DNA from 2 places in the Microbacterium chionoecetis genome. Region 2 is predicted to be linked to the other one. Evidence: predicted binding sites of a transcription regulator. Region 2 holds the regulator's gene; the other holds the start of a gene.

What was found. The regulator HrcA, encoded in region 2, represses chaperone genes, less so after heat shock. The targets are predictions, from matches to a motif close to TTNGCACTCGNNNNNNNCGAGTGCNAA.
Region 1: ABG085_RS15845 (Hsp20/alpha crystallin family protein) is a predicted target of HrcA. The motif match lies at 2,980-3,006, and genes of this name have one in related genera.

What each region holds. Positions count from the first base shown of each region.
Region 1 is NZ_CP157000.1:3,519,065-3,523,644, forward strand. Features, by position in the region: gene ABG085_RS15830 (ATP-binding cassette domain-containing protein) at 1-730, opposite strand, end outside; gene ABG085_RS15835 (DUF2804 domain-containing protein) at 751-1,746, opposite strand; gene ABG085_RS15840 (thymidine kinase) at 1,798-2,382, shown strand; gene ABG085_RS15845 (Hsp20/alpha crystallin family protein) at 2,470-2,925, opposite strand; gene ABG085_RS15850 (L-serine ammonia-lyase, iron-sulfur-dependent, subunit alpha) at 3,151-4,580, opposite strand, start outside.
Region 2 is NZ_CP157000.1:2,217,386-2,221,965, forward strand. Features, by position in the region: gene ABG085_RS09745 (16S rRNA (uracil(1498)-N(3))-methyltransferase) at 1-190, opposite strand, end outside; gene dnaJ (molecular chaperone DnaJ) at 194-1,306, opposite strand; gene hrcA (heat-inducible transcriptional repressor HrcA) at 1,358-2,398, opposite strand; gene hemW (radical SAM family heme chaperone HemW) at 2,554-3,771, opposite strand; gene ABG085_RS09765 (DUF1990 family protein) at 3,779-4,429, opposite strand; gene lepA (translation elongation factor 4) at 4,456-4,580, opposite strand, start outside.

The DNA of each region.
Region 1 (4,580 bases), 1.3 Mb from region 2:
CATCCGGTCCCTGAGCTTGTCGAAGGGCGTCGCGTTCGATGAGCGTGAGGAACGCGGCATCCGGATCGGTCGTCCCGGTGTCGGCCAGCAGTCCGTCCGGCGTCGTGTCGGCGATGATGCGTCCCGCTCTCATCAGGACGAGGCGGTCGCAGCGCAGCGCCTCGTCCATGACGTGGCTCGAGACGATGAGCGTCGCGCCGGCGTCCGCGAGAGCGCGGAACACCTCCCACAGCTCCGCGCGCAGCACCGGATCGAGCCCGACCGTCGGTTCGTCGAGCACGAGCAGCTCGGGGGCGCCGAGCATCGCGACGGCGAGCGAGACGCGGCTCTCCTGCCCGCCGCTGAGCGAATCGATGGTCTGATCCCGCTGCTCTTCGAGCCCCACCTGCTCGATGACCCGGTCGACGTCGCTGCGCGGCGCGCCGACGAGGCGCGCGAAGTACCGCAGGTTCTGCTCGATCGTGAGGTCGCCGTACACCGACGCCGCCTGGGTGTCGTACGCCACCCGCCGCCGCAGCGCGCTCGATCCGCCCGGCTCGCCGAGCACGGTCACGGTGCCGCCCGCGATCTTCTGCACGCCCACGATCGAGCGCATCAGCGTCGTCTTGCCGCATCCGGACGGCCCCATCAGCCCGGTGATCTGCCCGCGCGGGATGTCGAGGTCGAGCGCCGTGAAGACCTCGGTCTTCCCACGTCGCACATGCAGATCACGCACGCTGACGGCATCCATGGGCTCAGGTTAGACCCGCGTCACCAGCGGTTGTGGACCTCCTCTGCCCAGCCCAGGATGCCGTCGAACCTCACGACGTCGCCGCCGGGCACCGCGAACGTGCCCGCCCAATGGCCGAAGCACTGGTCGGTTCGTGAGGCGACGACGCCGAGATTCGTGCGGGTCACCTTGTCGTAGAAGGGCGTGAAGGATGCCGTGAGCCCACCGCCGGTGACGCGCCACGGCCTGCGCCACTCGGCGATGTCGTAGTCCCACTCGAGCTCATCGTGGATCTTGTGCAGCCGTCCGTCCACCAGCACGGCGTTCTCGGTGGAGCCCGTGCCCTGGGTCCAGCGGCCGCCCACCTGGATGCCGATCGTGCGCCCGCCCGACGTCCCGGAACCCGCACCCCAGTTCCAGCGGACGTCGTACGGCCAGCGACCACGACCGTGGTCGAGCACCGCCCACGACTCCCCCGCCGGCACGTCGTGCGTGACGCCGTCCACGGTGACCGATCCGGAGGCGGGACGGGCGACGTCCTTGACGGTGTACTGGAAGCGCGTCGCGCTCCACGGCACCACGACGGCCAGCCGCTCATGGCCGGCCGGCAGCGCGGCGAACACGTCGAACGAGGCATGCGGAATCCGGGCTCGCAGCCGTGTGCCGCCCTCCTCCGGAAGGACCTCGATCTCGAGGTCCTTCGCGCGAGCGCGGGCCGGCCCGCTCTCGACGGCGGCCGCAAGCTCGAAATCCCGCGCCGGGATGACGGTCGCGCCCTTGCCCCACGTGCGCTCGGTCGCACGGTCGAACACCCACACCTCGTGCACGGCGGCGTAGTCGATCGACGACACCGTGAGCGCGAGGATGTGCGTCGGCGTGGTGACGTTCCAGTACTCCCACCGCTTGTTGCGCCCGCGTCCGCGCCCGATGCCCGCCGTGTCGACCACAGGCCGGCGCGCCCAGCCGATCGCCTCCGGGTTGACGCGGCCGTTCGGCAGGGTCAGCGACACGGGGACGGTCAACTCGCGCTCGGTCATGCCGGGTCCTCTCAGGGTCGTTCGATCCTAGGCGGACGTAGTCTGGGCGCCATGCACACGCGCACCCTGGCGAGGCTGCAGGTCGTCGCCGGCCCCATGTTCGCGGGCAAGTCCGAGGAGCTGCTGCGGCGCGTCCGCCGCGCACGCATCGCCGGGCTGGCGGTCGACGTCGTCAGCCACGCGCTCGACGATCGCCGCGGCGAGGGACAGGTCAGCTCCCACTCCGGCCTCAGCGTGCCGTCGCGGTCGGTCCCCGACGTCGAGACGCTGGTCGCCTCGGTGCGGGGTCGCGATCTCGATCTCGTCGCCATCGACGAGGCGCAGTTCTTCGGTCCGGGCCTCGTCGCCGCCGTAGACGCGCTGGTGACTGAGGGAGTGGACGTCGTGGTCTCGGGCCTCTGCGTCACCTTCGACGGTCGACCCTTCGAGCCGCTGCCGGCCCTCATGGCGATCGCCGAGGACGTGCTCAAGCTCACTGCGGTGTGCGCGGTGTGCGGAGAGGATGCCGCGTTCCACCAGCGACTCTCGTCGGGCGATACCGGCGACCCGCTCACTCCGACGACCGAGCAGATCGGTGGCATCGAGTCGTATCAGGCGCGCTGCCGCCGCCACTTCACGGGCGCCGCGCAGTCCTGATCGCGCAGAACGACGGATGCCTCGTCCCGGCCGGGACGAGGCATCCGTCGTTCTCTGCGGAACTGCTTGCTGCGCAGCCGTGCGCGACTACTGCTCGATCGGCTGCGGAGCGTCGTTGGACTCGTGCGCCTGGATCGTCGGCGTACCGCCCTCGGACATCACCTCGATCTTGCGCGGCTTGGCCTTCTCGCTCACCGGGATCGTCACGCTGAGCACACCGTTGTTGTAGTTGGCCGAGATGCGCTCGGTGTCGATGCCCTGGCCGAGGTTGAGCTGACGCAGGAAGCTCGCGGCCTCGCGCTCGCGGGTGATCCACTTGACGTCGTCGCCGCTGTGCAGCGTGCGCTCGGCGCGGATCGTCAGCAGCTGGCCGTCGACGTCGATGTCGACCGAGCCCGGGTCGATACCGGGCAGATCGGCGGTCAGCACATAGTGGTCGCCGTCGCGGTACAGGTCCATCGGCATGCGCCGGGGGCCGCGCCGCTGGTCGAAGAGACTCGACGCCAGACGGTCGAGGTCACGGAACGGGTCGTAGGTGGCCATGGGAATCTCCTCTCTGTCTTGGAGTTGAGCCCACTCGGCTCAACTACGTACAGATTAGCACTCGGCATGGGAGAGTGCTAACAGTCGGAGCGTTCGCTCAGAACGAACACGGCCCCGTCTCGTCTCTGCGTTTCGACTCGCAAGCACGCTCAACGACCACGTTCCTCGCTCGCTCAACGACCGGTCGTTGAGCGAGCGGAGCGAGACGAAACGCCCAAACGGTTGTCAGCACTCGATGACATTGACCGCGAGACCGCCTTCGCTCGTCTCCTTGTATTTGTGCGACATGTCGATGCCGGTCTGCCGCATGGTCTCCACGACGGCGTCCAGCGAGACGTAGTGCGACCCGTCGCCGCGCAGCGCCAGGCGGGCGGCCGTCACCGCTGTCGATGCGGCGATGGCGTTGCGCTCGATGCACGGGATCTGCACGAGGCCGCCGACCGGGTCGCACGTCAGCCCCAGGTGGTGCTCCATCGCGATCTCGGCCGCGTTCTCGATCTGCCGGTTCGTGCCGCCCATGACCGCGGTCAGTCCCCCAGCCGCCATCGCGCAGGCCGAGCCGACCTCGGCCTGGCACCCGCCTTCGGCGCCCGAGATCGACGCGTTGGCCTTGAACAGCGAACCCAGCGCGGTCGCCGTGAGGAGGAAGCGACGGATGCCGCGGCGGCGGTTCGCCTCGGCCACCTGCTCCTCGTCCCAATCCACCCCCGGCTCGGCGAGCGCGTGCTCGCCGTGATAGCCGAGCAGCGCGCTGCCGACCAGCTCGCCGTACGGGGTGACCGCGTTGCCCGCGCCCAGGCCGGAGTCCGCCAAGAACCGCCACCAGTACATCGCCACAGCGGGAAGGATGCCGGCCGCGCCGTTCGTCGGGGCCGTCACGACCCGGCCGCCCGCGGCGTTCTCCTCGTTGACGGCGAGCGCGAAGGCGCCCAGCCACTCCCCCGGCAGCTCGCGGCGGCCGTCGGCCTCGGCGGCCTCGAGCTGCGCGCGGATCGAGGCCGCACGACGCTTGACGCCGAGCATCCCGGGCAGCACACCGCCGGCATCGAGGCCGGCCTCGACGCACGCCGCCATGGCGTCCCAGATGGCATCGAGCCCGGCGGCGATCTCCTCGTCGGGGCGCCGCGACGCCTCGTTGATGCGCGCGGCCTCGGCGATCGTGATGCGGCGCTCGTCGCAGAGCGCCAGGAGCTCCTCGGCGCTCGAGAAGTCGAGCGGGTACGCACGAGCTGTGGCGCGCGGCGACGGCTCGTCGCCCTCGCGGCGGATGAACCCGCCGCCGACGGAGTAGTAGGTCTCGCGGGCGAGGAGTCCGGCATCCGTCTTCTGTGCGAGGGGCGCAACGGACGACGCTCCGGTCTCACGCACTCCTGCCACGGCCGTGGGGCGCGCCGGGCCGTCGTCGGGCGACGCCCACGCCTCGAGCGTCATGGCGTTCGGGTGCCCCGGCAGCCGCGTGCGCGGCGCGAACACGATGTCGCCGCGGGCGAACGGCACGGCGCGCACGCCCGCGAGGTCGAGCGACTCCCCTTCTGGCCAGGCGCTCCACGCCGAGCGCACGGCATCCGGGTCCACCGTCTCGGGTCGGAGCCCTCGCAGTCCGGCGACGACCGCGTCCGGCGTGCCGTGGCCGATGCCGGTGGCACCGAGCGAGC
Region 2 (4,580 bases):
CGACCTCGCGGGATGCGACCGACTCCACGACACCGGTGAGCCAGGCACCGCGCCCGTCGCCGACGGTCACCTCCTCGCCGGCGCGGACCCGCCGCACGCTCGAGGCGTGGTGCGCCTCGGCGCCCTGGAGGGTCACCGCGTCGCCCGGCGCGGCGGCGACCGGCTCGTCGAGGAGGAAGTGCAGGGCCACCGGTCAGGCGTTCCGGAACCGGTCGCGCAGCTTGGCGAACAGACCCTGGTGGAACTCCGAGAGTCGCGGAGCCGGTGCCTTCGTGCGCTTGGCGAACTCCTCGATCAGGGCCCGCTCCTTGTGGTCGAGCCGCGTCGGCGTCACGACATGCACGCCGACCCGGAGGTCGCCGCGCTGGGATCCGCGCAGCGGCGTGATGCCGCGGCCCTTGATCGTCAGGATGTCGCCGGCCTGCACGCCCGGGCGCACCTCGAGATCGACGGGGCCGTCGAGCGACTCGATCGTCGTGGTGGTGCCGAGGATCGCGTCGGGCATCGACACCTCGAGCGTCGCCAGCAGGTCGTCGCCGTCGCGGCTGAACACCTCGTGCGGCGAGACGGTGACCTCGATGTACAGGTCGCCGTTGGGGCCGCCGGCGGGGCCGACCTCACCCGAGCCGGGCAGCTGCAGGCGCAGGCCGGTCTCGACGCCGGCGGGGATGTCGAGCGACACGGTGCGGCGTGCGCGCACGCGGCCCTGGCCCTGGCAGGTCGCGCAGGGGTAGGGGATCGTGGTGCCGTAGCCCTGGCAGACGTTGCACGGCTGCGTCGTGACGACGTTGCCGAGGAGGCTCCGCACCTGGCGCTGCACGTTGCCGGTGCCGTGGCAGATGTCGCAGGTGACGGGGCTGGTCCCCGGCTGGCAGCATGAGCCCTGACAGGTCTCGCAGAGCACCGCGGTGTCGACGTCGATGTCCCGGTGCGTGCCGAACACCACGTCGCCGAGTTCGAGCGTCACGCGCACCAGGGCGTCCTGCCCGCGCTCGCGTCGCGAACGGGGGCGACCGCCGCGCCCGCCGCCGGCGGAACCGAAGAAGGTCTCGAAGATGTCGTTGAAGCCGCCGAAGCCGCCGGCGCCGCCGAACGGCGAGTCGTTGCCGCCCATGTCGTAGCGTGCCCGCTGGTCCGGATCGCTCAGCACGTCGTAGGCGTGCGTCACGAGCTTGAAGCGCTCGGACGCGTCTTCTCCGGGGTTCACGTCCGGGTGCAGCTGCCGGGCGAGCTTGCGGTACGCCTTCTTGATCTCGTCGGTGGTGGCGTCGCGTGAGACGCCAAGGACCTCGTAGTGGTCAGCCACTTTCGCCTTCCTGCCGCGGCCGTGCCGCGGAATAGATGATGCGCGTCCGCGTCAGCGGGAGTTGTCGTCCTGCTCGAGCATGCGCGTGAGGTAGCGCGCGACGGCACGGACCGTCGCGAGGTTGGTGGGGTAGTCCATTCGCGTGGGCCCGAGCACGCCGACGCGGGCGAGCGATCCGGTCGCGTCGTAGTCGCTGGCGACGACGGATGCCTCGGCCAGGCCGAACGCCTCGTTCTCCCGGCCGATGCTGGCGGCGAGGCCCTGCTCGTCCGCCACCATCTCTCCCATCAGCCGCAGCAGGGTCACCTGCTCCTCGATCGCCTCGAGGAGGGGGTAGATGCTGCCGCGGAAGTCGGACTCGCTGCGTGCCAGGTTGGCGCTGCCGGCCATCACCAGCTTGTCCTGGCGGAACTCCTCGAGCTCCTCGGCGACGGCGCGGATGATCTCGTCCGTCGCACGCTCGTGCGCGGGCGCCTGGGCATCGGGCACCTCGAGCCGCTCCGCGATGCGCTGGAGCCCCTCGCGCACCGGCCGTCCGACCAGCAGCGTGCCGAGCCGGGCGCGGATGTGCGCGAGGTCGGTGTCGTCGAAGTCCTCGCCGACGAAGGTCAGGCGCTGCGACACGCGGCCGGTGTCGGTGACGACGATCACCAGCATCCGTCCGCCGCCGAGCTGCACCAGCTCCACGTGGGTCACGTTGGCGCGGGCGAAGGACGGATACTGCACGATCGCGACCTGACCCGTCAGCTGGGTCAATGCGCGCACCGTGCGCACGAGCACGTCGTCGAGGTCGCCCGAGCCGTCGAGGAACGAGGCGATGGCCGAGCGCTGCGCCGAGGAGAGCGGGCGGATCTCGGCGAGGTGGTCCACGAAGACGCGGTAGCCCTTGTCTGTCGGAACGCGTCCCGACGACGTGTGCGGCGCGACGATCAGCTCTTCGTCCTCGAGCAGCGCCATGTCGTTGCGGATCGTCGCGGCGGACACGCCGAACGCGTGCCGCTCGACGATCGTCTTGCTGCCGACCGGCTCACGCGTGTCGACGTAGTCCTGGACGATCGCCCGCAGCACCTGCAGACCTCGCTCGCTGACCATCCCGCCTCCTCACGCTGCTGTCGGCACCAGAGCGTCTGGCACTCGCATGACTGGAGTGCCAATTCTATCCGATGCCCCTGCCAGGATCGCCGAACGACGCCACGTGCGGCGGGGGCGCGCCGCAGCGGACGGCGGCGTGCGACGGCGGCATGTCGTCACTCGGTGAGCGCCCGGACGACGGCGTCGGCCAGCAGGCGTCCCCGTCGGGTCAGCACGACGTGTCCTCGCAGCGCCGTAGGCCCGTCGATCAGACCATCTGCGATGAGCGCGGCGACCGCGTGGCGGCCCTCGCCCTGCAGCTCGGCGACGGGCAGCCCCTCACGGACCCGCGTCCGCAGCAGCACGCTCTCGAGGGTCCGGGCCTCGGCATCCGGGCTCTCGCGTCCGGCGGCGGGTGACTCGCCGGCCGCGAGCCGCTGGGCGTATGCCGCGGGATGCTTGACGTTCCAGAACCGCACTCCCCCGATGTGGCTGTGCGCTCCCGGCCCGAAGCCCCACCAGTCCGAGCCGACCCAGTAGGCGAGATTGTGCCGCGATCGGTGGGCCGCGTCTCTGGCCCAGTTCGACACCTCGTACCAGTCGAATCCGCCGCCGGCGAGCATGTCGTCGGCGAGCTCGTACATGTCGGCCTGCAGGTCGTCGTCCGGAGCGACGACTTCTCCGCGGCGGATCTGGCGCGCGAGCTTCGTGCCGTCCTCGATGATGAGCGCGTACGCCGAGATGTGGTCGGGCTCCAGGGCGATCGCAGCCTCGAGCGAGGCCCGCCAGTCGTCGAGCGACTCACCGGGTGCGCCGTAGATCAGGTCGACGCTCACGTCGAGCCCGGCATCGCGCGCCGCCGAGACCGCGGTGCGGACGTTCTCGGGGTCGTGCGTGCGATCGAGCGCGGCGAGGACGTGCGGGACGGCCGACTGCATGCCGATCGAGAGGCGGGTGACACCGGATGCCGCGAGCTCTGCCGCGACGGCCGGCGAGACGGTGTCGGGATTGGCCTCGACCGTCACCTCGGCCCCCTCGACGACTCCGAATCTGTCGCGCACGCCGCCGAGCATGCGCGCGAGATCGCCCGGCGGCAGCAGCGTCGGGGTGCCGCCCCCGAAGAACACCGTCGTAGCCGGGCGATTGCCGCCCGCCCGCTCGAGCACCGCCGCCGCGAGGTCCAACTCCCGCAGGAGCGTGTCGGCGTACTGATCCTGGCGGGCGCCCCTCAGCTCGGACGAGGTGTAGGTGTTGAAGTCGCAGTAGCCGCAGCGCACGCGGCAGAACGGCACGTGCAGATACACGCCGAAATCGGTCGAGGGATCGATGCGGGTGCCCGACGGCAGCGAGCCGTCCGCGGGAACGGGCTCGCCGAGCGGAAGAGCGGAGCCCATCAGCGTCTCACGCGGGCGTCGTGTACAGCGGCGAGATGGCGCGCAGATAGCGCGTGAACAGCTCGCGCCGACGGCGCTTGGTCAGTCCCGGCAGCACCCGATAGAGCACGGCACGGGGTGCGTCGAACGCGCGGACGGTGAACCACACCTCGTCGTTGTCGTACCAGTCGAGCATGAACGACTCCTCGCCGCTGACGACCGAGTCGCTCACCGTGCCGAGCGCGAAGCCGACGCGCCGCGGCTCCTCCACGGCGAAGATGACGCGCAGCTCGGCGTCGGCGCGCAGGCCCTTGACCCGGCCGTCGACCCGGATCGTCGTGCCGGCGCTGACATAGGGCGTGCCGTCTGCGTCGAAGCGCTGCTCGGTCTCGGAGCGGCTGGGCGCGACCGGGTTGCCCTCGGGGTCGAAGCTGACGCCCGAGTACATCGGGCCCGACGCGGGCCGCACATCGGTGACCTCGAGGCCGGCGCCGCGCTGCGCGGTCCACGACAGCAGCGCCTCTCCGGCGGCGCGGAACCTGGCCTCGCCGCTGCCGATGCGCCATGACTGCTCGGCCGGAATGCTGCGCTCCGGCGGGTACTGCATCAGGTCCGGCGCCTGCGTCGCCCCGACGGCGGCGTAGTCGACGGTGTCGTCACGGAAGGTCCCTCGACGCATGGAATCAGCCTACTTCGCGAATCGGGTCACTTCTTGGGGCCCTCGACGTCCCCCGACAGCGCGGCGATGAACGCCTCCTGGGGAACCTCGACGCGGCCGACCATCTTCATGCGCTTCTTGCCCTCCTTCTGCTTCTCGAGGAGCTTGCGCT